2 linked regions of the Larkinella insperata genome follow. The protein of the gene in region 2 interacts with the protein of the main gene of each other region in a pairwise test. Links are inferred from orthologs where the notes say so. Each region holds a gene or a part of one and is shown on either strand. Other genes may lie near its edges. The genes, in order: OQ371_RS12200 and OQ371_RS25275.

Region 1 (14,704 bases), 3.3 Mb from region 2 along the record:
CGTTGCGCAATACCGTTCAGGTTTAATTGTTCGAGCAGCCCGACGATACTTTCGTTGAAAAATCCAAAATATTTAAAAAACGCCAGGATGCCGATATTGGAAAGTAAACTGATGATCAGCAGCCATTTTCGCGAGGGTCCGGGTTGCGTCCGCTCCAGCCAGATTCCGGCAAAGTAGTCGATTACGATGGTCAGAAACAGGATCAGGATGTACGCCGGTTTGAAGACCATGTAGAAGTAACAACTGGCCACCAACAGCAACACCCAGCGCCCGCGCCACGGCAAACTGTAATACGTCAGCGTTACAACGACAAAAAACAATAAGAACTGAAGCGAATTAAACAGCATCCCTACGAGAATTAAGAGGCAGGACGGGGCCGCCCGGGCGGTTAAGAAGTAAGAGTCAAGAATTGAGCGTCAGTGATTCGTCAGCTAACGCTCAACTCTTAACTCGTCACTCTTCTCTACAATTGACGTTCTTTTTTTCGGATGATCTCGCGAACGATGTATAACGGACGGCCTTTGCTCTGGAAGAAAATTCGAAGCACGTATTCTCCGATTAGTCCTAAACCGATCAATTGAATACCGCCGAAAAGGATGATGGTAAACAGCAAAGCCGTAAAACCCTGCGGTACGCCCCCGAAGAAATACTTTTTGATGAGCGTCTGAATGAGATACAAAATAGCGACGCCAATGGATAACATCCCCAGGTTGGTGACAAATTTGATCGGAAATTCGCTGAAGTTAAAAATGCCGTTGTAGGCCAGCCGCCGGAGCATTTTAAACGTGTATTTCGCTTCACCGGCCACGCGGGCGTCGCGCTCGTATTCCACGCCAATTTGCTTGAAACCGATCCAGGAGCGCATTCCACGGATAAAACGGCTTTCCTCCGGCATCTGATTCAGGACGTTGGCAACCCGCCGACTGATCAGCGAGAAATCGCCACTGTCGAGCGGAATGTCGACGTAGGAAATGGATTTCATGAAGCGGTAGAACAGAAAATAGGCCGTTCGCTTGAAGAAGCCTTCTTTCCGTTTCTTCCGAACCGCGTACACTACGTCGTAGCCCTCCTGGAATTTAGCGTAAAATTCGGTCAGCAGTTCGGGGGGGTCCTGTAAGTCACCGTCAATGATAAACAGGGCTTCGGTTCCTTTGGCAGCGGCCATTCCGGCCGTCAGGGCTATCTGGTGGCCGTAATTCCGGGCCAGAAAAACGCACTGGTACCGCTCGTCGGTCAGCGCCAGCTGCTGCATGAGCAACGCCGTATTATCACGGCTGCCATCGTCAATCAGGACAACTTCAATCGAAAGCGGAGAACTGTCCATCAGGGCATTCAACCGCGCAACTAGGTGTGGAAACGACTCTCGTTCGTTGTAAAGCGGAGCGACAATCGAGATGAGTGGTTCAGACAAAGCGTATCAAGTTAAAAAGGACGCACAAAATTACACTATTGCGTTCATTTACCGAACGTTTAAGGTTTGATTCGAATACCGTATGTCAACGGCCTCGTTTGTATCCACCAGAATACCAACCTGATAGATATCCGGATGCAGGAATGATTTGAGCACCCGGGCGCTGAGGTTGGGCATCCGGCGTCGCAGGTAGAAATGTTTCGGAGCATACAGGTTGTCAGCTGGAAACAGGTAGGTATGACGCGCCGATTTCACAACCACGCAGGCATCCCGGATTCCGGCGGGCAACGACCAGTTTTCGGTCACCACCCGAAACTCGGCTTCCGATTCCTGAACCATCAGGTGCAAAGCCGGATCAGCGGGCGGAGCCGGGTTCAGCAATTGCTGTTCGTAGGGGGCGTAAAACGTATGCTGCGGGTATGCGTAAAAGCCCTCGCCTGTGGCCTTGTCCATCCACCGTTTGATTGCAGCCGCGTACTCCGATCCTGCAATGGCCCCAAAACCCAGATCATTGTGTTTCTGGTTAAAAACCGACGTCTGACGGATGGTCTTCTGGGCAGCCAGCATCGGCAGGTGATGAAAATACATGATAGACCAGACCAGGCTTCCCAGCACAATGCCGCTCGTCATCCATTTTTTCAGCCGCTGCGGATCCCGAAATTCACTTAAACCATCCAGATAGAGCAGGATAACCAGCAGAGCCGGGTAAAGCATGTAGTTGCTGATCAGCATGACATCGTAGCCAAACCGGGGCCGCAGGACCGCCACTACCACGGCATTAACCAGCAGAAAGCCATAGGCTCCGACGAAAAAATACCGTCGGTGGTTCAGGTTTTTGTCCACCGGTTTCTGGCTCGGTTGCCACAAACTGTGGAACATCGTTGTTCTGAACAACCAGAACAGCAGGGCCACGCACGCTATACCGGCCAGTGTTGGCAGGATGCTCCGGGGAACGATTCCGAGCATCGGGAAAAAATCAAACAGCCCGCCCAGGAAGGTAAAAAAGCCAAAAATGACCAGATGCGGGTGTTGCAGAAAAAACGAGAAGCTGCTTTCGTTGCCCTGCAAATTGGCAAAATCGTGGAAATAAAGCAGGATGACTACTCCGCCCAGCCCGGCCCAGACGACCAGCCGCCAGCCATAATTCACGCCTTCCAGTCGCCACTGCACCAGCAACACACCCAGCCCGGCCACCCAGCCGAACAGGCCGTTGCTCATGGAAAAAGACGCCAGCACCTGCAACAGAATAGCCCCGACGAAACGCCAGATCGACCGGTTCGGATTGCCCAGCAGGTACATCGCCCACAAAATCAGCATGGTAACGGCCAGGTGCTGCAGGGCCGTGATGGCCCAGAAGCTGGTCAGGCGGTATTGAAGCTGGAACAGCATCAGCGACACCGGCAAAAAGGCCAGCAACGGCAACCGCATGGAGCGAAAAACTCGGTATAAAACCAGCCAGATCGCTACGGTACAGCCAAAGGCTACGAAAATCAGCCACCGGAAATTGAGCAGGCCGGTTAGTTTGTAGAAAAACAGGGTGCTCAGTTTGGCAAACAGAATGCGGTGTTCGTTGTTGGGTACCAGCAGCCAGTGCATCTTTTCGGAAAGCGAGTCGGCGCGGGTATAATTGATGAGAAACCCGAAAAACGACTCCAGATCGTCCATCCAGGGAATGTTGTCGACAAACAGCAGCACCAGCGCCAGAAAACAAACCACCGGAAAGGCGACCAGCAAAGGAGAAATTTTCCGAAACGGGGGTGAAATTGAAATCATGGCTGGCTCGTGACTTGGCGTGGTGCAGGTTGAGCATCGGCCGACGTGACCGATGCAGCGCTTAATTTGACGCCTTTTCGGTAAAAATAACCAGCCCAGCAGCTATTAAACAGATCGCCCGATTGATAACTGAGGTCGTTTAGCACCAGCGAAGCCGGTAAAACCGTCAACGGCGGCACGGCTACGGTATCGCTCCGGCTGCTGGCCATCAGTTGGTAGCGTTCCTTCATTTGCTGATCATACTCTTTGGCTCTGCCCGAACGAAGGTCATCATAGGTAAGCCGCAGGTTGGCATTTTGGTAGCTCACCCACCCCAGCAGAATCGCAACGATCGCAACCGTCGGCCACTGATAACCGGTAACAATCGACCAGTTGCTGATCTGCGGCCGGAAAACCCGGACCCAAACCGTCAGCATGTAAAACCAGCCGACAATCCAGACCAGGTTAACGACATTGAGCAACCGCGCAACCGGCGGAACGCCCACCGCCCAGAAGTGCAGGAACGTCAGGACAAACAGCAAACCCAGATAGAAGCCCAGCGCCAGCCACCAGTAAATCGAAAAGTAGGAACGCGCCGGGCTGCGACTGTCGGTCAGGCGGTAGGCCACCGGTAAAAAGAGCACGGACAATATCAAAATTGACGATTTCAGCAACTGATCGCGGAAGTAGACCGAACCGAACTTTACCGCTTCAATGGCCGAAAACAGGAAATCCTGGCTTAAACCGTTGCCCCCCATCCGAATAGCGTTGCCCGGTGCCTGTACGAGGGCGTAGCTGCATAAACCGGCCCAGATCAGCAACAGGATCAGCGGGACCGGAACGGTTCGGCGGTAAATCAGGCTGACCAGCACCCAGAACCCCAGAAAGGAAAGCATCACGACCATCCACGTTTCGCTGGAGCCAATGATGCACAGAATCAGAATGGCTTCCAGCACCAGCAAGAGGCTTTTCCAGCCGGTGCGCTGCCGATCGTGCGCAATGAACACGCTGAGCAGAAAAAGCAGCAGCACGCTGGCCAGCGAATAGCCCGCCATGCCGGTATACCAGTAAAAAAATTCGACAATGGAGCGCAACTGAGTGATAAACAGGAAGCAGGCCCCGGATGCAATGGCAACCTGTCCGGCGGTGCTAATGACCCGCTGGCCAACTTGGTGAATTAGGGTAAAGAAGCCCGTCCAGAGCAAACCGAGCAGCATAATCGGAAAAACCGCGTAGGCACCAAACGACCGCCAGATGATCGGGCTGGTGTGGACAATAAAATTGTGGAAATAGCGACCTGTCCAGCCATCGTAATAGAATTTCTGGGATTGCCAGACCCCGAAACGCATGACGGTATAGGCGAAACAATAATCATCAACCACCGACGGATGATTGTAAAAAGCCAGCAGAACCAAGGGAGTTGCCACCACCAACAGGCAGCTAATGAGCAGGAAGAAAAGAATTTTATTGGGCGTAATCAGTTGATTCATCAGCTCCGAAATTCGTTACTAAAACCGCCATCGACGCTTTGTAACCCTTTGTTATTGAATCGGATAAATTTTCTTTTTATCCATTTTTCGCTGCCAGACCGGATACACCAGCACCGCAATCAGAATCACGACGGTGCCCGCGTAGAAGCCAGTGGTCATCCGTTCGCGGTCGCCAAAAAACAGCCAGGCCAGCGCAATTCCGTATACCGGCTCCAGGTTGACGGTCAGGTTTACCGCAAAGGCCGAAAACTTGCGCATCAGCCAAACCGAAGCCGAATAGGCGTAGACCGTACAGACAAACGCCAGGATCGCGATCCAGAGCCAGTCGGTTGGCTGGGGCCACAACGATGACGGCTTTTCCAAACCAAACGCCAAATATAACCCCAGAAACAGCAGGGAACCACCAAAAGCCCCCGACATTTCGTAAAAGGTGATGGTCATGGGCGGATACCGCCGGGTAAACTGGCTGTTGACAATCGTGAAAACGGCCGCCAGCATGGCCGAGAAGACCGCCATCAGCAAGCCGGTCGCCCGATCAATCTCAAACCGAAAGATCATGTACAACCCCGCCATCACAATGATACCAAGCACCACTTCGATCAGCCGCAGCCGACGCCGGACCACCAGTGGCTCCAGCAGACTGGTCCACAGCGAACCGGTTGCCATACCGGCCAGACAAACCGATGCGTTGGCAACCCGGGCCGCCCCGAAGAACAAAGCCCAATGCAGGGCCATCACGACGCCCGTTGCCAGGAGTTTCCACCGATCGGACGGTGATACCGCCACCATTTTCTTCTGAACCACTAGCAGCACGCCCAACCCAATGGCCGCCAGCAACGTCCGGTAGACCACCAGCGTCAGGGCCGATACGGAAATCAACAGCCCCAGAATGGCCGTGAAGCCCCAGATCAGAACCAGAAAATGCAGATGCAGGTAATCGGTAAGTGTCGGACGGTTCATACGGGGCTACGGACCAGCCTCATAGGCTTTAGTCCGGTTAACGACTTCTGGGTCACTGTTGGACGAAAAAACATTTGCGGGCTTTACGCCGGTACGCTATCGCGGAATGGTATGGTACAAAATCAGCCCGATGCCGGTAAACACGATATTGGGTAGCCAGACGGCCACAATCGGATTCAGGTTACCCGCTTCGGCAATGCCTTTGGCCAGCATGAAAAACAGCAGGTAGACAAACGCCAGAATAAAACCCAGCGCGACCTGCCAGCCGACCCCCCGACGGCTTTTCCGGGCCGACATGATGACGCCAATGGCGGTCAGAATCAGAATGGCAAAGGGACGCGTTTGCCGTGAGTACTTTTCCAGCAAATACGTCTCTACCCCATCGGCACCCCGACTGCTGAGCAGGGCAATGTAATTGTCGAGTTCGGGGAAGGTGAAGGTTTCAAAAAGACTGAAATCGCTGTCGAAATCCGACGGGTAAAGATTCAGCAGGGTATCTATTTTCTCGCCGTGCGTCAACGTTTCCTGCAAACCGTTAATTTTCCGGAGATTGTAATTGTAAACCGTCCACTTTTTCTTGTTGGGGCTCCACTCGATGCGTTCACCCGCCAGTTTTTGCAGCAGTTGGTTGCCTTTCACTTCTTCCAGCGTGAATTTATAACCCGTATTGCTTTGGTTATTATAGCTTTCCAGGTAGGCATAAACGTTGGGCGCTACCTTAATGTGAATATTCCGGCCCGAATAGGTGTAGGGGTCTTTGGTGTATTTCAGCTCAAAAGCGATACGGGTCTGGTTGGCTTTCGGCACCACCCAACCGACCAGAAAATACGTGGCAACGCTCAGGATCAGGGCCCCCATCGCGTACGGAACCATCAGCCGCACAAAGCTGATACCGCTGCTCAGGATGGCGATAATTTCGGATTTGGCCGCCAGCCGCGAGGTCATGAATACGGTGGCAATAAACACCATCAGCGGACTGATGTAGTTGGCCCAGTACGGTATGAAGTTGAGGTAATAATCAAAGATGATCTTGTCGCCGGGAGCATTGTGCTTGTAGAAATCGTCCACCTTTTCGGTGTAGTCGACGACGCAGACCACCAGCACGATGACCATCACAACAAAGAAATACGTCAGCAAAAACCGTTTTAAAATATACCAATCAAGGAGTTTCATGAAAGCTTGCGGGAGTCGTTCCGGGTTTAACTGACAAGCAGATTCCGGGCCACTTCGTTACTGACAAATAACGTTTTTTCCTGGTTAATCTGTACAGAGACGGATTTATCAAAAGCGTTAACATCCTGCACCCGCACCCGGCAGCCCAGATTCAGGCCGGTCTTGTCGAGGTGTTGCAGAAATTCCGGGGAGTGTTCCAGCACACCCATGACCTGCACCTCCGTTCCGACGCCAACGTCCGAAAGTTTGGAGTATTCAACGTTCGGCATTTGGCCCGCCGGGCTGGGAATTGGGTCGCCGTGGGGGTCAAACTGCGGGTACCCCAGAAAGGCATCCAGTTTTTCAACCAGTTCTTCCGAGCGAATGTGCTCCAGTTCTTCGGCCATTTCGTGGACTTCGTCCCAGCCAAAACCCAGCTTTTCGGCCAGAAATACCTCCCAGATCCGGTGCCGCCGAATGACTTTCAGCGCCAGTCGTTCACCCTCCTCCGTCAGCCGGACACCCTGATACTTTTTGTAATGAATCAGTTGTTTGTCGGCCAGCTTCCGCAGCATATCCGATACCGAAGCGGCCTTGGTAGCCGTCATTTCGGCCAGTGAATTGGTTGTAACCTCTCCCTCCTGCCGGGCCGCCAGGTAATAGATGGTTTTTAAATAATTTTCTTCCGTGAATGAATGCATAGGCTCAGGACAGACCAACAATCCATCCATTCTCTACTGAATACTTAATACACTTACCACCAGATTGATAGATGATTCACCAACCTTAACCTTCGGACAAATTTAGGTTTTTATTACCGTTCAAAAAATTTTTAGACTAGTCTAAATTTTTATTTAGAAACATTTGATACATTTGTTGCGTTAATGAAGGTGGAAAGCAAATAGCAGTCTAACGCTATGATTACGGATAAAAATACCCCCATAATGGCACAGGGATGGAAGTCTGAAAATCTATCGAAATCGTTACCCGAAGTTCACGCCAGCATTCCCGTCCCGGAGAACGGTTCTTTTTTCAAACGGTTGCTGGCTTTTGCCGGTCCCGGCCTGATGATTGCCGTTGGATATATGGACCCCGGTAACTGGGCTACTGACATTGCCGGTGGTTCGCGCTTCGGCTACACGCTGTTGTCGGTTATTCTGATTTCCAATTTATTTGCCATGCTCCTGCAGCACCTTTCGCTCAAGCTGGGTATTGCAACGGGGCGCGATCTGGCGCAGGCCTGCCGCGATCACTTCAGCCGCCCGGTGGCGGTCGTGCTCTGGGTTCTGTGCGAAATTGCCATTGCCGCCTGCGACCTGGCCGAAGTGATTGGCTCGGCCCTGGCGCTGAATCTGCTCTTCGGTATTCCGCTGTCCGTTGGGGTCTGCATTACGGCCCTGGACGTTTTACTACTATTGTATTTGCAACACAAAGGATTCCGCTGGCTGGAAAGCATCGTAGCCGCCCTGATCTTCGTTATCCTGCTGTGTTTTGGGTATGAAATAATTGTGGCCCGGCCCGATATTTCCGCCATCTTTGGTGGCCTGATTCCGCAGAAAGAAGTGGTCACCAATCCCGGTATGCTCTACATCGCCATCGGTATTCTGGGCGCTACCGTGATGCCGCATAATCTCTACCTGCATTCCAGCATTGTCCAAACCCGTGATTTCGCCCGCACCGAGTCGGGTCGCCGGAACGCCATCCGGTTTGCCACCATCGACTCGACCTTGTCGCTGTTCATGGCGTTTTTCATCAATGCCGCCATTCTGATCTTGTCGGCTGCGGCTTTTCACACGTCAGGCAACCATCAGGTCGCCGACATCACCGATGCGCACCGCCTGCTTGATCCGCTGCTGGGTGCCACGCTGGCTAGTGTGCTGTTTGCCGTGGCGCTGCTGGCTTCGGGGCAAAATTCAACGCTGACCGGTACGCTGGCCGGGCAGATCGTTATGGAAGGGTTTCTGAACATCCGGCTCAAACCGTGGATTCGCCGGCTGGTAACCCGTTTGATTGCCATTGTTCCGGCCCTGGTGGTCACCATTCTGTACGGCGAACGCGGCACTTCCGAATTGCTGGTTTTCAGCCAGGTGATTCTTTCGGTGCAATTGAGCTTCGCCGTCGTACCGCTGGTGATGTTTACGAGCGATAAGTTAAAAATGGGTGCTTTTGTCAATCCCCGCTGGATGATCATTCTGAGCTGGGCCGTCGCCGGGCTGATTATCGGGCTGAATCTGGTATTGCTGGCCGGAACTTTATAGACAGTTTTGTGGAAATTCTGGTGATTTAACCAGACGAAAATCGTTAAACGAAAGGAGAAGTTGAATCCGCTAAAGGCCACAAAGCCTTTTTCCGGATCAATCTTCTCCTTTCTCCTTTTTTTAACGTTATCTTTAAGCCGGATTTCACCGGCTGAACCTGAGTTAGCACGGCTTCTACGCTCTATGGAAGATAAAAAACACCTGGACAAGGTAACCGCAGCGGGTTTGCTGGTTGCGCTGGGTATTATCTACGGCGATATTGGTACTTCGCCACTTTACGTACTCCGGGCTGTTGTCGGCAGCGATCAACCAATTCAGGAAGATATCGTTAGAGGAGCCCTGTCCTGTATTTTCTGGACCATTACCTTACAAACTACAGTCAAGTATGTGATTCTGGTTCTGCGGGCCGATAACCGGGGGGAAGGGGGCACGTTTGCGCTCTACGCACTGGTCCGGCGGCACGCCCGTTGGCTGACCATTCCGGCCATTATCGGGGGGAGTTCACTGCTGGCCGATAGCATCATTACGCCACCAATTTCGGTTTCTTCCGCCATTGAAGGGCTTCGGATTATCTACCCCGACATTCCCACGGTTCCCATCGTCATTGGCATTCTCGCGTTCCTGTTTCTGATTCAGACGTTTGGTACCAGCGTAGTCGGAACGGCGTTCGGCCCCATCATGCTTCTATGGTTTACCATGCTCGGTGTGCTGGGAGCGATCCATATCGTCGATGATTTATCCATTCTACAGGCCGTCAATCCTTACTACGTCTATCATTTCCTGAACGACTACCCCGGAGCGTTCTGGCTGCTGGGTGCGGTTTTTCTTTCGACTACCGGAGCCGAAGCCCTGTACGCCGATATGGGGCACACCGGCCGGGGTAACATCCGGGTGAGCTGGATGTTCGTAAAGGCCTGTTTGCTCCTGAATTATTTTGGCCAGGGCGCTTTCATTGAGGGTCTGGCGGGCGAAAAGCTGGGCGAGCGCAACCCGTTTTACAGCTTAATGCCCGAATGGTTTCTGTTTGCCGGTATCGTCATTGCCACTGCAGCCACGGTTATTGCGAGCCAGGCCATGATTACGGGAGCGTTCACGCTGATTAGTGAAGCCATCCGGCTTAATTTCTGGCCGAAGGTCCGGCTTCGTTACCCCACCAATAAGAAAGGGCAATTGTACGTTCCCAGCATCAACTGGCTGCTTTTTGCGGGTTGTATCGGGGTGGTGCTTTATTTTCAGGAGTCGTCGCGGATGGAAGCGGCTTACGGGCTGGCCATTACGCTGACCATGCTAATGACGACGGTTCTGTTCAGCTACTACATGTACTCCCACAAGTTCAACGCGTGGTTTGTGCTGTTTTTTCTGATCTTTTACCTGTTTGTCGAAGCCAGCTTCCTGGTGGCCAACCTGGCTAAATTCACCCACGGCGGCTGGGTGTCAGTCCTGATTGCCGGGCTGATGGCCGGTATTATGATTGTCTGGCTGAACGCGAGCCGAATCAAGCTACGGTTGACGGAATACGTCAAAATTGACCAATACATCCAGCCGTTCAAGGAACTCAGCCGCGACATCAGCATCCCGAAATACGCCACGCACCTGGTGTTCATGAGCAACGCAGCCCGGGCGGCCGAAATCGAGTCCAAAATCATTTATTCGATCTTCCAGAAACGGCCCAAGCGGGCGGATATCTACTGGTTCATCCACGTTGATACCACCGACGATCCGTACACGATGGAATACAAGGTAAACACCATTGCTTCCGACGACGTCTATAAAGTCACGTTTCGGCTGGGCTTCCGCATTGAGCAGCGCATCAACCTCTTCTTCCGCAAGGTCATTGAAGACATGGTGAAAAATAAGGAGGTAGACATCACCAGCCGCTACGAGTCGCTCAGCCGCCAGAATGTAATCGGTGACTTCCGGTTTGTGGTGCTGGAGAAATTTCTCTCCTACGAAAACGATCTTCCATTTCGGGAGCGGTTTGTGATGGATATTTACTTCTACGTGAAAAACTTCACGACGCCCGAAGACCGCTGGTTCGGCCTCGATACCAGTGCCGTCAAGATCGAAAAAGTGCCGCTGGTGATTCGCCCGGTTGGCAACGTCAAACTCAAACGAATCGATACTTAATATCCATACGTTAGCTGTCAACGGTTTTAATTTTGCCGAACCGTGGATTGACCGCTAATTAACTTTTACCTGAATGAAAATACTGATCACTGGCGGAGCCGGTTTTGTTGGCTCCTCACTGGCTTTATCCCTCAAAAGCAACTATCCACAGTACGAAATTTTTGTTCTCGACAACCTGAAGCGCAAAGGCTCCGAACTGAACGTGGCCCGTCTGACCAAAGCCGGGATTCAGTTTGTGCACGGCGACATCCGGAACAAGGAAGATTTCGACCCCATTCCGCCCGTTGATACCCTGATTGAAGCCTCCGCCGAACCGTCGGTGCTGGCGGGCCTGACCGGAACGCCCGACTACCTGATGAACACCAACCTGTTCGGTACGGTCAACTGCCTGAACTTTGCGCTCAAATCCAAAGCCAACGTTATCTTCTTATCCACGAGCCGGGTTTATCCGATCAAAACCATCGAAACGCTGAATTTCGATGAATACGACACCCGGTTTGTCCTTTCCGACACCCAACCCGTACCGGGCGTTTCGTCCAAAGGCATTGCCGAAAATTTCCCGCTCGACGGCGCCCGTTCGCTCTACGGCACCACCAAGCTGGCGTCGGAGCTGATCATTCAGGAATACAACGAATTTTTTGGTCTGAAAACCGTCATCAACCGGTGCGGAGTGATTACCGGCCCGTGGCAAATGGGCAAGGTGGATCAAGGCGTGATGGTGCTCTGGATTGCCAAGCACTATTTTGAGCAGCAACTGGCGTACATCGGCTACGGCGGCACCGGCAAACAAACCCGCGATATGCTCCACATCGCCGATCTCTACCGCTTGATCGACTGGGAGTTGCACAACATCGACCAGGTTAACGGCGAGATCTTGAACGCGGGCGGAGGCAATGAAAGCAGCGCGTCGTTGCAGGAGTTGACCAAAATCTGCCAGGAAGTAACCGGAAAGACCATCCCGATCAACAGCGTAGCCGAAAACCGGGCCGCCGACATCCGGCTTTACATTACCGACAACACCAAGGTAACCAAACTGACGGGCTGGAAACCGGAGCTGGGCATCAAAGAAATTGTTTCCGACATCGCGCAGTGGCTCGACGAAAACCGGGCGGCTCTCGAACCCATTCTAAAGTAAAATCAAAAAGGCGGGTCAATGATCCGCCTTTTTCAATCCCTTTATTTCACCGCAGCCAAAACCCGCTTGATGAACTCGTCCGGGCTGCCGTCGTGCCACCGCCAGACGATTACCAGGTCGTGCTCCGGGTCAATCCAGATCGTGTTGGAACCCGCGCCGATGGCCGCAAAACTGCTTGTCGGGGCGCTGGGCCAGGCTTTCTTTTCGGTGTTGAGCCACCACAGATAACCGTAGTCCGGGCCAACGGGGCCGCGTTGGACGGCGGCTTTAAACCAGTTTGCCGAAACCAGTTGCTTTTCCCGCCAGCGGCCATTCCGTAACGCCAGGTACCCAAACCGGGCTTCGTCGCGGGTGCTGATCCAGAGACCACCGCCCCAGCGCGTTCCGCCACTGATCGATGACATCATTTTTCCGTCGATAGCCACCCGCGCGTTGGGATAACCCACGTATTGCCACGTATTCGACGCGCCAATCGGGTCCATTATTTCGTCTTTCAGCACGTTGGGCAACGGTTTTTTCCACAAACGCAGCAGCGACAGCGCCATCCGGTTGATTCGCACGTCATTGTATTCGTAAAAGGTACCGGGCGGCTGCAAGGCCCGTGGTTTTCGTTCCCCTCTGCCGTAAGCTTCCTTGCCGACGAAATCGTGCTTTTTATCCCACAGTTCCCCCTCCCACTCGCTCGTCTGCCGCAGGTGGTGCTCCCAGGTAATGTTCCGGTTTTGCTCCGAATCGTAGCCGCCGTCCTGGATGTAGTTCGCTACCGGGTCGTGAACATCCTTGATCAGCCCCCGGTCGATGGTCAGCCCGGCCAGGGTAGCGAGCACACTCTTGGCGACACTGTACGTGGGGTCGGGCCGGTCGGTTTCGCCCCATTCGGCCACGATATAGCCGTGCCGGAGAATCAGGCCGTTGGTTTGGGCGCGATCCGACGGTACGGGTCCCAACAAGGTTCCGAAAATTTCCTCCTGCGTTGAAAAGTCGCGGGGCATTTGCGTGGTTTCCCGTTGCCGGGCAAACGAAACGGCCTGCTGGAGCAGGGCCGCATCCATCCCAACGTCTTCCGGTTTGTGGTGTTCCCAGGCATCGCCAGCCGCCGGAAAGTAGTCGGTGGCTCGGTTGGTGGTCCGCTGGGCAGGTCGCTGACAGGCGGCCGTCAGGAAGAAAAAAGCGAATGCAACAAGTTTAAAACGATTCATGCGGTTGGGGCAAACGGCTCGCCCGGGAGATAACTACGTTGATTTGGGCAAATTAATAGAAACGAAAGAAAACAAGCGGCACAGGTAAGCAATAAACCGCCCATTTACCGCACAATTTGCTTTAGTCACCGTAATAGTGTTATATTGACCAGAGTATACACTCAAACTACGGTATTTTAACTTGAAATTCTCAGACTTTGGCTTCGATGACCGGTTGATGGAAGGCATCGACGCCATGAATTACGATACACCCACACTGGTTCAGGAACAGGTCATTCCGCTTATTTTGGCAGGCAAGGACTTAATCGTCTCCGCGCAGACCGGGACGGGAAAAACGGCCTCCTACCTGCTGCCCATTCTTCACAAAATTACGACCAGCGGAACCGACGACCACATCAAGGCGCTCGTCATTGTGCCCACCCGCGAACTGGCGATCCAGATTGCCCAGAACCTCGAAGGGTTCTCTTATTTTACATCCGTCAGTTCCATTGCGGTATACGGCGGGGGCGACGGCGCATCCTACAGCACGGAACGGCAGGCGCTTTCGGGCGGAGCCGACATTGTGATTTGTACGCCGGGGCGGATGATCAGCCACCTGAACATGGGTTACGCCAAAATCGAGCATCTGCAATACCTCGTGCTCGACGAAGCCGACCGGATGCTCGACATGGGCTTTTACGGCGACATTATCAAAATCATTTCCTTTTTGCCAACTCATCGGCAGAGCCTGTTGCTGTCGGCTACAATGCCGCCCAAGATTCGGGAACTGGCGCGGAAAATCCTAAAATCGCCCGAGGAAATCACGCTCAGCCTGTCAAAGCCGCCGGCCAAAATCGTGCAGGAAGCATTTGTGCTTTACCAGAAACAGAAAATTGCGCTGGTAAAGTATTTGCTGAAAGAACACAGCTTCCCGTCCGTGCTGATTTTCTGTTCGCGGAAGGAAAACGTCAAGCAACTGACCCGGGAACTGAAACAGGCCGGATTTGCCGCCGAAGCCATTCACTCCGACCTCGAACAATTGGAACGGGAGCAAGCTTTGCAGGCTTTCCGCAGCCGGAAGCTGAACATTCTGGTGGCTACCGATATCCTGTCGCGCGGTATCGACATCGATAACATTGATCTGGTCATCAACTACGACGTTCCGCACGACGGCGAAGATTACGTTCACCGGATCGGGCGTACGGCCCGGGCCGAAACCACCGGGATCGCCTACACGTTCG
Region 2 (14,829 bases):
AGCCTGGATTATCCGCTTCCTGATGTTTGGTTACGGCGACGCCAACACGAGCGAATGGATGCTGTACATCGCCATCATCCTGCACGGGGTGTGCTACGATTTTTTCTTTGTGACGGGCCAGATTTATACCGACAACAAAGCCGGTGAGCGCATTAAATCGTCGGCGCAGGGGCTGATCACGCTGGCGACCTACGGGATCGGGATGGGTATCGGTTCCAAGCTGTCCGGGATTGTCGCCGACATCTATACGGTCAACGGCAAAGTAAACTGGACGTCGGTCTGGCTGGTGCCGGCCGGGATTGCCGCCGTGGTGCTCGTGCTGTTTATCCTCATGTTCAACGACCGCAAAAAGCCGGTTCCCGCCCAGGATGAGCTGGTGACGGGACCCCTATAAGCCGGGTTTGCCAAGAACGAAAAAGGACACCGCTGGCGGTGTCCTTTTTCGTTTTCGAATATAAGCTAAGTGAATAACCTAATCAGTTGTGTAAACCGCAACATCCAGGCCAAGCACCTCGCTCGTCGACCGGCGGATTTCTTCGGTCAGTGTCGGATCTTTCGCCAGTGATTTTCCGTGCGACGGGATCATCTGTTTTAATTTTGCCTGCCATTCCTCGGACGCCATTTGCTCTTTGAAGCAACGATCCATCAATTCGAGCATGATGGAAACGGCCGTTGATGCGCCCGGCGATGCACCCAGCAGGGCCGCAATGCTGCCGTCGGCGGCACTCACAACCTCCGTACCGAATTCGAGCACTCCGCCTTCTTCTTCATCTTTCTTGATCACCTGGACGCGCTGGCCGGCAATTTCCAGATCCCAGTCTTCCATTTTCGCATTCGGGAAGTATTCACGCAGGGCCGCCATCCGATCTTCCGGCGATTGCATTACCTGCTCAATCAGGTATTTTGTCAGCGGAATGTTGTGCAGACCCGCCATCAGCATCGGTGCCAGGTTCGCCATCTGAATGGATTTGGGAAGATCCATGTAGGAACCGTGTTTCAGGAATTTAGTTGAGAAACCGGCATAAGGTCCGAACAGCAGCTCTTTCTGGTCACCAATCATGCGGGTGTCGAGGTGCGGTACCGACATCGGGGGTGCACCCACCGAAGCTTTCCCGTATACTTTGGCCGCGTGCCGTTCCACGATGTCGCGGTTGGTGCATTTGAGCCACTGGCCACTCACCGGAAAACCGCCGTAGCCCCGGCTTTCGGGAATATCCGATTTTTCGAGCAGCCGCAGCGAACCGCCCCCCGCTCCAATGAACACAAACTTGGTGTGTACATCCCGAACGTGGCCGGTAGTAACGTTTTCCACCCGAACTTTCCACCCACCCAGGCTTTTCGACCGCCACAGATCGCGGACGTCGTGGGCAAAATTGATCTTCACGCCCTTCATGTTGTAGAGCCGGTAGAACATGGCGCGGGTCAGAGCGCCAAAGTTGACGTCGGTGCCGATATCCATGCGGGTCGCGGCCACTTTTTCGTCGTTCTTCCGGCCTTCCATCACCAGCGGAATCCACTTTTCGAGCTGGGCCGGATCTTCCGAATACTGCATTCCGTGGAAGAGGTGGCTCTTCTGGAGGGCTTCGTAGCGTTTGCGCAGGTATTCGACATTCTTATCACCCCAGACAAAACTCATGTGCGGAATGGCCCGGATGAAATCGGGAGCATCCTGCAAAAAATTCTGCTGGATCAGGTACGCCCAGAACTGTTTGGAAACCTCAAATGACTCGGCAATCTTGACCGCTTTTTTGGTTTCGATGCTTCCGTCGGGAAGTTCGGGCGTGTAGTTCAGTTCACAGAAAGCCGAGTGACCGGTGCCGGCATTGTTCCAGGCATCGGAGCTTTCGGCGGCTGCCCCGTCGAGTCGCTCAAAAATTTCGATGGTCAGGTCGGGTTGCAGTTCTTTCAACAGAACGCCGAGGGTGGCGCTCATGATACCAGCCCCGATCAGAACGACGTCGGGAGTACTGGATACGACTTTATTGCGCTTTGGCATGGGAAGACGTTGGCAATGGTTATTTCTTGGAAAAATTACAAAATCCAGTGTAAAGTTGTTCCAAAAAATTAGTATAGATGGCAAAGTCTTCGATAAATCAAAGAAGTTCGCGGATTTGTGGAAACGGTAAATTAAGCAACCGTCCGTTCGGGGTTTTCAGTAACGGTCGGTTGCAACGTTTGACGGCCAAATGGGTACGATCCGTTGATGCTGCTTTAAGCGTCCGTTTTACGGGCTCAGCTTGTCCAGCAGGTACAAATAAGGTTTGTGAAAGTGATGAACAAAAACGGTCTTGGGGTCGTCGGGAAAGAGGCCGAAGTACGCTGCATCGGCCAGCAGGACGACGGTCGCGCCGGTTCTGACGTAATCATTACTGCGGTAATAATCAGGCGGTACGAAATCTTTGAGGCTTTTCCGGACAATACCGGATGTCATCTTCCCCAGGTATTTTTCGTAGTTCTTCTGAGCCTTGCGGGTGGGGCGATTCAGTTTGTTAAAGACGTGATTCAGGGCAATTCGCTGCCAGAATTTCTGCTTTTTAATAATAGCCTTCGCATTAACGAACGGATTGGTATCGTTGTAATCGTTCATCGTCTGGATGGACATGGGTGTTTGGGGGACCCAGTCGGCCGAGTTGACCACGTTGAACGCCCAGCCATTCTGCGTCATGGCTTCATACTCGTAGGCATAGTACAGATTGCCCGGTTTAGGCCCCGCGCTGCAGTACGTTTTGAAACGTATATCGGCCGGAATTACCTTCTGTTTCTGTAAATTGTACAGGTGGGAGGTCAGTAAAAAACTGATCGCACCGCCCTGGCTGTGGCCAACAATAAGCATGTTTCTGATGCCGGCTTTGTAGCAGGAATCAATTTTGGGAAGAATGTCTTTGGATAAATACGCCGTTCCGAGCAACCAGCCCACGTGTACGGCGGCTTTCGGGTTGGCGGCCAGTTCGTACTTGAACACGTCCTTTTCCGTCAGCTTCAACTCGCCCTTTGCTGGAACCATGGCCGCGTAGAAGTTCCCAATCCAGCTCTCCGGTTTGTCCGTTGTGCCCCGGATGCTGATAACGGCGGTGGTTTGGTTGTCGGTCCACAAATCCCAGAGGTTGTCAAGGCCCATAACGGACGAGCGATACACCCGTTTGAAGTGTTTGGGTTCGGGAATATCGCCATAATAAGTGGGCGCTATGGCCCCCGTCCGGGCCGATACGTACATCAGTTGCTGGTATTCTGCCTTATCAAAACCGGGTTTTAAAGACTGACAAAACGCTTGGCTGGCGAGCAGAAGGGCCATCGAGAAAGCCCATAAACAAATCCGGTTTGTTGTCATCTGATTTGGTTGTTAACAAGCTCCGAAGGCGTCCCGCTTTCCGCACGAAAGCGGGACCGTTTCAGGTTTATTTCCGCTAAGATAGAAGTATTTGTGAGAAAATAAGTTGGGCCAAAACCGGGCTGCACGGAAGCGTTCAAACGAGCTATGACGAAGGCCGTGCAGGGGTTCAGGAGGGCGGGCTTGGGGGCGTCTCTCCGCTTTTTCCCAGAATCTTTTCCAGACACTTTAACGTGATCAGGTATGTCGGTTTTACGCCCAGCGTACCCAGACTACCGGATGCCAGCGTCGCGCCGGTGAGCAGCGGATTGTCGGAGGCATAATAGGCATACCGGATCTTGATGTCGGGCTGGACGCTGCCCCGGATTTTGGCGTGCGACTGGATGGCTTTCTGGTAATGCGCACCTTCCATTTCCAGCCCTACGGCGTTCCAGGAGGAGTTTTTGAAATACGACAGAATGTCTTTGTTCTGGAGGGACGTTCCCAGCACCGTAATCATGGCTCCTTCGTAAACATCGATGCCGAAACCGTCAAAATCGGCTTTGGTGAAGTCGTTGTCCAGCGGGTAATTGTCGGCCGTGCCTTCAAAAATATGCGAATTTGGGATCATCAGGTCGCCTTTATCGCCGGTCAGGATACCGGCTTTGCCCATGATCGAGATGGAGGCCACATTCAGCGCGTAGGGGTTGTCGCCGTCGTAGGGCTTCAGCAGTTCGTCCATGGTTTCGAAGGCCTGTTCGCCAAAGGCATAGTCCATCACCAGCAGAAGCGGCTGGGTGGATTTGATGAGTTTCGGATCGTGCGCCAATTCTTTCGACAGGTGTTTGGCGTCGAGCCGGGCCGTGTCGATCAGCTGGACGAGCAGGTTGGTGCCGCCCGGGTCCTCCAGTTCGTGCAAGCCGTGGGCGCTGGAGTAGTCGGTAACCTGCTGGCGGAGTTCCTGCTGAGCGGGCTGGCTGAGTTTGTAGGCCAGGTCAAACAGGTTGTCCCAGGAGGTGGATTCGGACAGGGCCGCCGGAGCGTAGAGGCAGTTGACGACGCTGTGCGGGTTGGCGCTGATGATGTGAATGGGGCGGGATTGCCAGCCGTTTTCCAGAATAAACTGCTTGATTCGGTTGGCCCACCGTTCGCCGTACAGGTGCTGCCCGACACGATCGCGCAGCATCGGGGTGAAATTGATTTCGCGGTCGACGTTCTTCTCCTGAATTTCCCGCACCGACGTCCGGCCCAATCCGTACACGATCTGGAACAGACCGCTGTTGGTGCCCGCGTTTTCGGCAAACCGGTAGAAAGCCTGCTGGGTTTCCTCGAACGTCCGGCCCAGAATCGAACTCAGGTACATCAGGGCCAGTTCGCGTTCCTCTTCCTTCACCGTGCCGCCCGACTGGATGATGGCTTCGAGCTTTTCCCATTCCCGGAGTTTGTTGCCGCGTTCCAGAAAAACGTTTTGCCGGATTTTGTCGGCTTCCATGAACATAAACGTCAGGTGCGTCAGGATGTCGTAAATCTCGGAGCGGCCATTTGTGACTTCAATCACCATTTGTTCCTGATCGACCCGGTAACAGTTCCGACGGCGTTTGGCGGGCACCAGCACCGGAAACCGCGAATGCTCAAACCCTTCGCGCGATACCAGCGTAATGACCCGGCAGGCTTCGATGCCTTTCGGCAGGCGGTCCATGACGTAAACCAGGCCGTCGAGTTCAACCCGCTGCGGATCGTTGACCGAGCCGTAAATTTCGGGCCGGAGCGTCAGCAGCGCCTGCCGGATTTCTTCGCCCGATACGCCCGACGGTTTGTAAAACCCCCGGTTGAACAGGTGACGCATGGTGATGTAAAGCCGTTCGATGGCCAGGCGGGACTCCTGGGCGCGGGTCAGTGGGGGCGAAAAATCGGTGTGCATGGGAATCAGTAAAAATTACGCGCAAGATACAGCATCCCGGCGGACTCCTCTACGACGGTGTTTGATTTAACGTTCCGTTCATGGTGGGGTGTCGGGTCGTACCAGAAAACCTAAACGTTGAACGACGGGATGTGTTCGGTAAAGGCTGAAAAACTGATTGCCAGTAGCCTGGCCTAATTTCCACCCATCGGAAGCGGGTTTCTGCATTTTCTCTTATTTTTGTAAACTGCGGGAAACCCTATGAGCAAACTAAAATGTTTACACTTCGACAAATGACCCACACGGCTGTGCTGCTGGCGGCTCTAAGCCCGGCGCTACACGCCCAGCCCTCTCCAGAAAAAGCAAAAATGAGTGTTAATCCGTTATTGCAACCGTTCAAGACACCGCACGAAACGGTGCCTTTTGACCAGATTAAGAATGAGTATTACCTGCCGGCTCTGAAAGAAGCCATGACGATGGGCCGTCAGGAAATTGATGCCATCGCTACCAATTCAGCTGCGCCCACGTTTGAAAATACCGTTGTGGCCCTCGAACGCGCCGGACAGATGGTGAGCCGGGTGTCGTCGGTGATGTTTAACCTCAACGGTGCCGAAACCAGCCCCGAGTTGCAGAAAATCGTCCGGGAAGCGTCGCCTTTGCTGACGGAATACGGCAACGACATTACGCTGAATGAACAGCTTTTCAAGCGCATCAAAACCGTCTACGACCAGCGGGCCAAATTGAAACTGGACGGTGAAGACCGGATGCTGCTCGAAAAAACATACAAGAGCTTTGCCCGCAACGGGGCGAATCTGAAAGCCGCCGACAAAGAGAAATTCCGGACCATCAACAAGGAACTGTCGCAGGCGTCGTTGCAGTTTGGCGAGAACGTGCTGAACGAGACGAACGAATACACGCTGGAAATTACGGACGAAAAAGATCTGGCTGGTCTGCCGGAATTTGCCCGGGAAGCCGCCAAAGCCACGGCCAAGCAAAAAGGCAAAACCGGCTGGGTATTTACGCTGCAAGCCCCGAGCTACCAGCCGTTTATGACCTATGCCGACAACCGTGACCTGCGGAAAAAGCTCTTCATCGCGTACAACTCGCGCGGTTTCCACAGCGATAAAAACGACAACCAGCAACTGATCGGCAGAATGGTGCAACTGCGCTACGACCGCGCCAAACTGCTGGGCTATAAAACCCACGCCGACTTCATTCTGGAAGAAAGCATGGCCGGTTCGCCGGAGAAGGTGAAGCAATTTTTAAGTGAGCTCGCGGGCTACGCCAAACCCGTTGCCGAAAAGCAGCTGGCCGAACTGACCCGGTACGCCAAAGAAAACGGCTTCAAAGACGAACGACTTGAGCGCTGGGATTTTGGGTACTATTCCGAAAAACTAAAAAAAGAAAAATACGCCCTGGACGACGAAATCCTGAAACCGTATTTCAAGCTGGAAAACGTAATCGAGGGCGTTTTCACGATTGCCAACAAACTCTACGGGCTGACCTTCAAAGAACGGAAAGACATTCCCGTTTACAATCCGGAGGTGAAAACCTACGATGTGTTCGATCAGGACGGTAAATTTCTGGCGGTTTTTTACGGAGATTACTTCCCGCGGGAAGGCAAGCGCAGCGGGGCCTGGATGAATGACATTCAGGGCCAGAAAATGGAAAACGGCGTGAATGTTCGTCCGCACGTGGTCAATGTCTGCAACTTCACGCGCCCGACGGAAACGAAGCCGTCGCTGCTGACGTTCAACGAAGTAACCACGCTCTTCCACGAATTTGGACACGGTCTGCACGGCATCCTGGCCAACGGCAAATACGAAAGCCTGTCGGGCACGAGCGTATACCGTGATTTTGTAGAGCTGCCCTCGCAAGTGATGGAAAACTGGTGCTACGACCCGGAAGCCCTGAAACTGTTTGCCAAGCACTACGAGACGGGCGAAGTGATTCCAAACGACTTGATCGAAAAAATCCGCGCCAGCCAAAATTTCATGGCCGGAATGGCAAACCTGACGCAGCTGCGGTACGGTCTGGTGGATATGTACTGGCACGGCAACGCGCCCAAAGGAGAGACGGTTGAGCAGGTAGAGTCGCACGTGGATTCGCTGGTGAACCTGTTCCCGCGAGTACCCGGTACGGCGTTTAGCCCGGCGTTCTCGCACATCTTCGCGGGTGGTTACTCGGCGGGTTATTACAGTTACAAATGGTCGGAAGTGCTGGATGCCGATGCATTCGAATTCTTCAGGGAGAAAGGACTTTCAAACCGCGAGGCCGCTGATAAATTCCGCAAGAACGTGCTGGAAAAAGGCGGTACGGAAAAACCGATGGAGCTTTACAAGAAGTTTCGGGGCCGTGAGCCGTCTCCCCAGGCGATGCTGCGCCGGAGCGGATTAACGCTTTGAGGAGCTAATTGAGATAGCCTGAAGGGTTGTTTTGCGGAGTTGAGCGGAGATAAAAGGAGTGAAGCGGAGCCTCTGCTTACCTCTGATCTACTCCGCTCAACTCCGCAAAACAACCCTTTTTTAGTGCGTTTCCGAAGCTCTTCAGGCCGCTTTAACAAACTTTAACGACAAAAACCGGCGTTAAGCGGGGTTTATTTTCGTAATTTTGGAGAAATTATTTCGGCTTAAGGCTGTTACCCAATGCAAACCTTCAAAGGAACGGAATCCAACGTTATTTCCGGGACGCCCTTACCAGCGTCTCAGTCTTCGTATAAACGCCTGAACAACATCGTTGGGTGGGTGCTTTTTGCTATTGCCTTGTTTACGTACACGGCAACGGTTGAGCGGACAGCCAGCTTCTGGGATTGTGGTGAATTCATTGCCTGTGCGTATAAACTTCAGGTGCCCCACCCGCCGGGAGCGCCGTTCTTCCTGCTTCTGGGGCGGCTTTTCTCCCTGCTGGCGCTGGGCGACGTCACCCAGGTGGCCTACTGGGTGAATATCATGTCGGTGCTGGCGAGTGCCTTTTCCATCCTGTTTCTGTTCTGGACCATTACCATGCTGGCCCGCAAACTGCTCAACAAACAGTTTGGAGAGCTGACGCAGACCGAAACCTGGACCGTGCTGGGCGCGGGTGCCGTGGGCGCGCTGTCGTATACATTTTCGGACACGTTCTGGTTCTCGGCGGTTGAAGCCGAGGTATACGGAATGTCGTCGTTTTTTACGGCCATTGTGGTTTGGGCGGCATTCCGCTGGGAGCTGATCGAAGATGAAGCTGCCGGTAATCGCTGGCTGATTTTCATCGCCTACCTGATCGGTCTTTCCATCGGCGTTCACTTGCTGAACCTGGTGACGCTGCCCGCGATGGCCCTGATCTACTACTTCAAGAAAACGCAGAAGGTGTCGCTCTGGGGCGGTGTGGCCGCTTTCGGTGTCGGGATGGTTATTCTGGGTATCATTAACTCGGGTATTATTCCGGGCTTGCCATCGGCCGCTTTCGCCGTCGAACGGTTTTTTGTGAATAACCTCGGGATGCCCTACACAACGGGGATTTACATCTTCGCAGCTATTTTTCTTGGCGCGCTGATCTACGGAATCATCTGGTCGGCCCGCAAAAACAGCCCGGTGCTGAATACCGCCCTGCTGGGGCTGGCGTTCGTGCTGATCGGGTACGCATCGTACATTCAGGTCCTGATCCGGTCGGATTTCAACACACCGATCAACGAAAACAACCCGAGCGATGTAATCAATTTTGTGTCGTACCTGAAACGCGAACAATACGGCAGCCGCTCGCTGTCTTACGGTCCGCTGTTCTTTTCCCGGCCCGTCGATCAGAAAAAAGGGTCTCCGCAGTACGAGAAACGCGATGGCAAATATGTAGTATTCGACTACATGCCGGAGTACGTCTACGACAGCGATAAGCAAATGCTGTTTCCCCGGATTTACAGCAACCAGCCCGGCCACCCGCAGCTTTATTCGCAGATGCTGAACATTCCGCTCGATCAGTCGGGGCAACCCACGCGGAAAGTGACCATGGGCGACAACCTGCAGTTTTTCTTCCAGTATCAGCTGGGTCATATGTACTGGCGGTATCTGATGTGGAATTTTGCCGGGCGGGCGGGCGATCAGGAAGGCTCCGGTTACCTGCTGCCCTGGACGAGTGATCAGGGCGTTCCGGATCTGATTAAAAACAACAAGGCGCGCGATAATTTCTACATGCTGCCGTTCCTGCTGGGCTTGTTTGGGATCGTTATTCAGTATTTCCGGCGCTCGAGGGACCTGCTGATTGTCGGGCTGCTATTTTTCTTCACCGGTATTGCCCTGCAAATCTTCCTGAATTCCCCGCCCTCCGAACCCCGCGAACGGGATTACATCTACGTTGGGTCGTTCTACTTCTTCGCGATCTGGATTGGGCTCGGGGTCGTGGCACTGATCGATGGCGTATCCGCGTATTTGAAAAACGAGAAGCTGCGCGTCGGGCTGGTGTCCGGGTTGTGTCTGCTGGTGCCGGTGATGATGGGAGCCAAGAGCTGGGACAACCACGACCGCTCCAACCGCTACCATTCCGTTGATTTTGCCAAAAACCTGCTGAATTCCTGCGCCCCGAACGCCATCCTGTTTGTCGGCGGTGACAACGATACGTTCCCGTTGTGGTATGTCCAGGAAGTGGAAGGCTTCCGGACCGACGTACGGGTGTGTAACCTGAGTCTGCTCGGAACGGAATGGTACATTCAGCAAATGAAGCGCAAGACGTACGAGTCGGAAGCGCTGCCCATTTCGCTGGAGTTTGCCCAGTTCAACAAGGGCAAAAACGACGTGATTCCGTTCTACGAAATCCCGGCCGTGAAGAACGGTATCAATCTAAAAGAATACATCGGGCTGATCAAACAGAATAATCCGGCTATCCAGGTACCGCTGACGACCGGCGAAATGACCAACATTCTGCCGTCGACGACCTTCTTCCTGCCCGTTGATAAAGCGGCTGTGCAGAAGCAGGGTTTTGTATCGCCCAAGTTTCAGCCGATGCTGAAAGACACGCTGGTCTGGAATTTCGGCAAGCAGGATATTTACAAGCCCGACCTGATCATGCTGGATATCATCGCGACCAACAACTGGCAGCGGCCCGTTTACTTCTCGACCACGCTGGGGCAGTCGAACTACCTGAACCTGAAAGATCACATGCAACTGGAAGGATACGCCTACCGGTTGCTGCCGGTGCAGGTTCCGGGGGCGTCAGACGGCTTTGTGAATACGGATGTCATGTACAAAACCATGATGACGAAAACCTTCTGGCGGGAAATGAACAACCCCAATTCGTACTACGATGATACGTACCGCGGCTCGCCGGTGGTGTCGGCCCGGATTGCGTTCCTGCGGCTGGCCGATCAGTTGATGCGGGAGGGTAAAAACGCCCAGGCGAAGGAAGCACTGCACCGTTCGTTGGAGGTAATTCCGGACAAGAGCATTCCGTACGACCAGATTTCGACCAATTACATTCAGATTCTGCTGACCGTCGGTGACGTTAAAACCGCTCAGGAAATGGCTGATGTGATTGCGACGCGGGCCGACCAGAGCCTGACTTACATCAAACAAACCGGTGGGGGCGGCAACGACGCCAACTTCGATATGTATAACCTGCAAACCATTGTGAATGCGTTCCGGGAAACAAAGCAGGAGGCTCTGGCGAAGAAATACGAAGCCATCTTCCAGAAACACCTGAATGCGTTAGGATGATCGTCAATGCGTCAGCCAGTCAACGGCTTTCGTTGACTGGCTGACGATAAGTTGGTAGCGTGCAAGTAGAGTTCGGGAAACTTTAAACAACCTTGCCATGATAACGACGCTGTGTTATTTGCTACTAAGTGTCGGCGCACCAGCCGACACCCTGCGTTTGCCGAAAAATTTGCCGGAGCTTCCGAAAAGACCTGAGGAGCAGCGAGTGGATGTCATGCCCAACGCCAAGCCTTCGCTTAAGCCCAACATGCCCGTTCATCAGCACGACGAAAGCCGAACCATACCGATGCCCAACTCGGGCACCCGTTTGCATTCATTTCAGGTACCGCAGGGAAAAGAGGAACCTCTGGACTCCATCCGGAAGAAGAACAGGCCCTAAAACGAATCAGCCCGACCAATTGGCCGGGCTGATTCGTTTTTAATCCCTTATCAGTGGAAGAAGTCTTTCATTTTATCGAAGAATCCCTTCTCATTTTTTCCGGGTTTGGGCTGAAAGTTGGGGGAGTTTCGCAGCCGTTCGAGCATATGACGCTCCTCGGAATTAAGCGTTTTGGGCGTCCAGATGTTGATGTGGATGAGTTGATCACCCCGGCCGTAGCCGTTCAATTCCTTGATGCCTTTGCCTTTTAACCGGAGAATCTTGCCCCCCTGCGTACCGGGTTCGAGTGTAATCCGCGCCCGGCCATCAATGGTCGGCACTTCGACGGACGTTCCCAAAGCCGCATCGACAAAGTTGATGTGCAGGTCATAAACGACGTTGTTCCCGTCGCGCTTCAGGTTATCGTCTTCCTCTTCTTCAATGACAATCAGCAGATCGCCGGCCACACCCCCGCGCGGAGGAACGTTTCCTTTGCCCGTTACGGAGAGCTGAATGCCTTCGGCAACCCCCGCCGGAATTTTGATCGGAATAACGTCTTCCTGCAACAAACGGCCTTCCCCGAAGCAGACATCGCAGCGTTCGGTGACCATTTTGCCTTCGCCGTTACAGGTCGGACAGGTGCTGGTAGAAACCATCTGGCCCAGCATGGTATTAACCACTTTCCGGACCTGGCCCGTGCCGTTACAGCTGTTACAGGTTGTTACCGCCGTACCGTTTTTAGAGCCGTTGCCGCCACAGGTCGTACAGGCCACGTGCCGCTTTACTTTGATTTTCTTTTCAACCCCGTTGGCCACTTCCTGCAGGTTCAGCTTCAGTTTGATCCGCAGATCCGACCCACGCCGAACGCGCCGACCCTGTTGCTGACCAGCCCGGCCAAAGAAACTGCCAAACGGGCTTTCGTCGCCGAAAATATCGCCAAACTGCGAGAAAATATCGTCCATTGACGGACCACCTCCCGCTGCACCTCCCATGCCCGCGTGGCCGAACTGATCGTAGCGGGCTTTTTTCTGCGCATCGCTCAGAACGTCGTAGGCTTCGGCGGCTTCCTTGAATTTATCTTCGGCGCTGGGGTCGTCCGGGTTTTTATCGGGGTGGTATTTGATCGCCATTTTCCGGTACGCCTTCTTGATGTCGTCCGGCGAAGCGTTCTTGTCGACCCCTAATACTTCGTAATAATCTCGTTTCGTAGCCATGTATAAGTTGGTTGAAAAAACGATTAGACCGAACGATTTGGAGGAGGCCAGTCGTTCAGTCTAATCGTCAGTATCGCATCGTTAGGAGCCCAGAATTACTTTCGCAAACCGAATCACTTTGTCGTTCAGGAAATACCCTTTCTCGGTTTCGTCGATCACTTTTCCCTTCAGGTCTTCGCTGGGTGCGGGAAACTGGGTGATGGCTTCGTGCAAATCCGGGTTAAAAACCTGGCCGACTGATTCCATCGATTTGACTCCTTTGGATTCCAGAACTTTATAGAATTTATTATAGATCAACTGGACGCCTTCTTTCAGGGCATTGGCGTCCGACGTGCTGTCGGCCGATTTCAGAGCCCGCTCGAAGTCGTCCAGCACCGGCAGCAACTTCACCAGCAGTCCTTCGTTCGCGTTCGAAATCAGGTCTACTTTTTCTTTGGCGGTCCGCCGGCGGAAATTTTCAAAATCGGCGTAAAGCCGCAGGTATTTATCTTTTAAATCAGTCAGTTCACCACTTACTTTATCAGATTCAGAAACTACACCCTGAGCTTCAGTGGCTTCCGCTGCGGGGTCTTCCGACGTATTGTCAGCCACGGGGGAATCGGTTGTAGGTTCGTTGACGGTATTGTCAGGTTGCTGCACGTTTTCCTGTTCTTCGGTGTTCAAAGTTTCCTTATTTTCCATACGCTTGGTTGTATTTCGTCGCCACCACATAGTGATTTAAAAAAAAAGCAAATTAACTGCCAATTTTCAGAATACTGACAAGATGACATTTTTATTCGCCAAACCCGGCGATTACTTTGCCACTAACAAGGAACGTGTCACGTTCGGTTCGGGTTTATAGGAAAAATGCGACGGGCTGTTTAGGACAGAATTATGGTTGAAGTGATCAAAAAACATACCCAATTCATCAAGGCCAAAGCCGCCGAACTGGGCTTCGATTTCTGCGGGGTTTCCAAAGCCGAATTTCTGGAAGAGGAAGCACCCCGGCTGGAAGCGTGGCTCCGGCAGAATCGGCACGGGCAGATGGGGTACATGGGCAATCATTTCGACAAACGGCTTGATCCTCGTCTGCTGGTGGAGGGAGCCAAATCGGTGGTCACGGTTCTGCTGAATTATTACCCCGAGAAAACCATCGCCCGGGAGGGTGACGGCTACAAGATTTCAAAATACGCGTACGGCACGGATTATCACTTTGTTATCAAGGATAAATTAAAAGAGTTGCTGGCGGCTGTTCAGGCGGAAATCGGAGAGGTGGACGGCCGGGTTTTTGTCGATTCGGCCCCGGTGATGGACAAGGTTTGGGCCAAACGCAGCGGTCTGGGCTGGGTCGGTAAACACACCAACGTGATTACCCGGGAGATGGGCAGCTTCGTTTTTATTGGCGAAATGATTCTGGACCTGGAGCTGGAAGCCGATGGACCAATGGCCGACTACTGCGGCACCTGCACCCGTTGCGTGGATGCCTGCCCAACCGACGCCATCACGGAACCGTACGTGGTGGACGGCAGCAAATGCATTTCGTACTTCACTATCGAACTCAAAGACGCCATTCCGGACGAAGTAAAAGGCAAGTTTGAAAACTGGATTTTCGGCTGCGACATTTGCCAGGATGTGTGCCCCTGGAACCGGTTTGCCCGCCCGCACCGCACCCCGGCTTTCGACCCGAATCCGGCCCTTCAGGAGCTGAGCAAGAGTGATTGGGAAGAAATTACGCAGGAGGTTTTCGGGGAAATTTTCCGGCGGTCGGCCGTGAAGCGAACGAAGCTGGAAGGGCTGAAGCGCAACATCACTTTCGTTAAGATGGAAGGTCCGTAGGGCGTCTCAACCGGCCAAATCCGGTATCCTTACCGCAAACACACCACCACCCTTGCAGGGTTGGGGAGAGCAAGGGCAACCGTTTTTGTCTGGTTACTTCAACGGCAAAGTTAACGAAATTGTCTGCTGATTCCGGATGACGGTTACGCCCAGCTGTCCCGTCCAGTTGACTGGCTGCTGAATGGCGATCAGTCGCCCGACGTTGGGAGTTTCCTCCTGGTTTGCCGTTCGGATAACGTCGCCGGTTTTTAGCCCCGCTGCTTCGAGTGGGCTGCCTTTCGGGATGCTCACGACAATGACGCCTTTTTCATCCGGCAAACCAAACGCCGAGCGGTCGCCCAGGCCGCGCACGGTGCGGATGGAAGCGCCCAGCCAGGTCAGTTCCTGCACCGATGCTTCAAACTGGCTGTTCAGCAACGTCGGTAGTGAGGGCGTTCGGGCCAGAACCCGCAACGACGGTTTTTGCACGCCAAACTGATCCATCGGGAAATTCACGAATCCGATCTTCAGCGCCGGACTGCCGGCGTTGACCCGGTAGTTGCCCCGCTCGGGCTGCA

What was found.
Region 1: the proteins of OQ371_RS25275 (region 2) and OQ371_RS12200 interact in binary tests that used the Escherichia coli proteins (3 or more experiments, as listed by UniProt). The link is inferred for Larkinella insperata from one-to-one orthologs.

Annotation. Positions count from the first base shown.
Region 1 is NZ_CP110973.1:3,002,869-3,017,572, reverse strand. What follows is about bases 7,002-9,866. They hold OQ371_RS12200 (Nramp family divalent metal transporter), read left to right. Parts: upstream 7,002-7,709; coding sequence 7,710-9,023; downstream 9,024-9,866. Other genes in these bases: OQ371_RS12195 (KUP/HAK/KT family potassium transporter), read left to right, coding at 9,207-9,866; OQ371_RS12205 (metal-dependent transcriptional regulator), read right to left, coding at 7,002-7,466. In the rest of the region: OQ371_RS12235 (MBOAT family O-acyltransferase), read right to left, coding at 1-347; OQ371_RS12230 (glycosyltransferase family 2 protein), read right to left, coding at 464-1,411; OQ371_RS12225 (hypothetical protein), read right to left, coding at 1,460-3,184; OQ371_RS12220 (hypothetical protein), read right to left, coding at 3,181-4,653; OQ371_RS12215 (DMT family transporter), read right to left, coding at 4,705-5,613; OQ371_RS12210 (LptF/LptG family permease), read right to left, coding at 5,710-6,786; more of OQ371_RS12205, read right to left, coding at 6,813-7,001; more of OQ371_RS12195, read left to right, coding at 9,867-11,150; OQ371_RS12190 (NAD-dependent epimerase/dehydratase family protein), read left to right, coding at 11,224-12,285; OQ371_RS12185 (serine hydrolase domain-containing protein), read right to left, coding at 12,327-13,484; OQ371_RS12180 (DEAD/DEAH box helicase), read left to right, coding at 13,666-14,704. UniProt on the Escherichia coli protein: H(+)-stimulated, divalent metal cation uptake system. Involved in manganese and iron uptake. Can also transport cadmium, cobalt, zinc and to a lesser extent nickel and copper. Involved in response to reactive oxygen.
Region 2 is NZ_CP110973.1:6,268,551-6,283,379, reverse strand. Bases 11,339-14,328 are described here. They hold OQ371_RS25275 (nucleotide exchange factor GrpE), read right to left. Parts: upstream 13,139-14,328; coding sequence 12,539-13,138; downstream 11,339-12,538. Other genes in these bases: queG (tRNA epoxyqueuosine(34) reductase QueG), read left to right, coding at 13,331-14,272; dnaJ (molecular chaperone DnaJ), read right to left, coding at 11,339-12,457. Also shown: OQ371_RS25315 (MFS transporter), read left to right, coding at 1-394; OQ371_RS25310 (malate:quinone oxidoreductase), read right to left, coding at 473-1,996; OQ371_RS25305 (lipase family protein), read right to left, coding at 2,225-3,328; OQ371_RS25300 (DUF6909 family protein), read right to left, coding at 3,498-5,228; OQ371_RS25295 (M3 family metallopeptidase), read left to right, coding at 5,483-7,612; OQ371_RS25290 (glycosyltransferase family 117 protein), read left to right, coding at 7,853-10,885; OQ371_RS25285 (hypothetical protein), read left to right, coding at 10,983-11,264; more of dnaJ, read right to left, coding at 11,315-11,338; OQ371_RS25265 (PDZ domain-containing protein), read right to left, coding at 14,366-14,829. UniProt on the Escherichia coli protein: Participates actively in the response to hyperosmotic and heat shock by preventing the aggregation of stress-denatured proteins, in association with DnaK and GrpE. It is the nucleotide exchange factor for DnaK and may function as a thermosensor.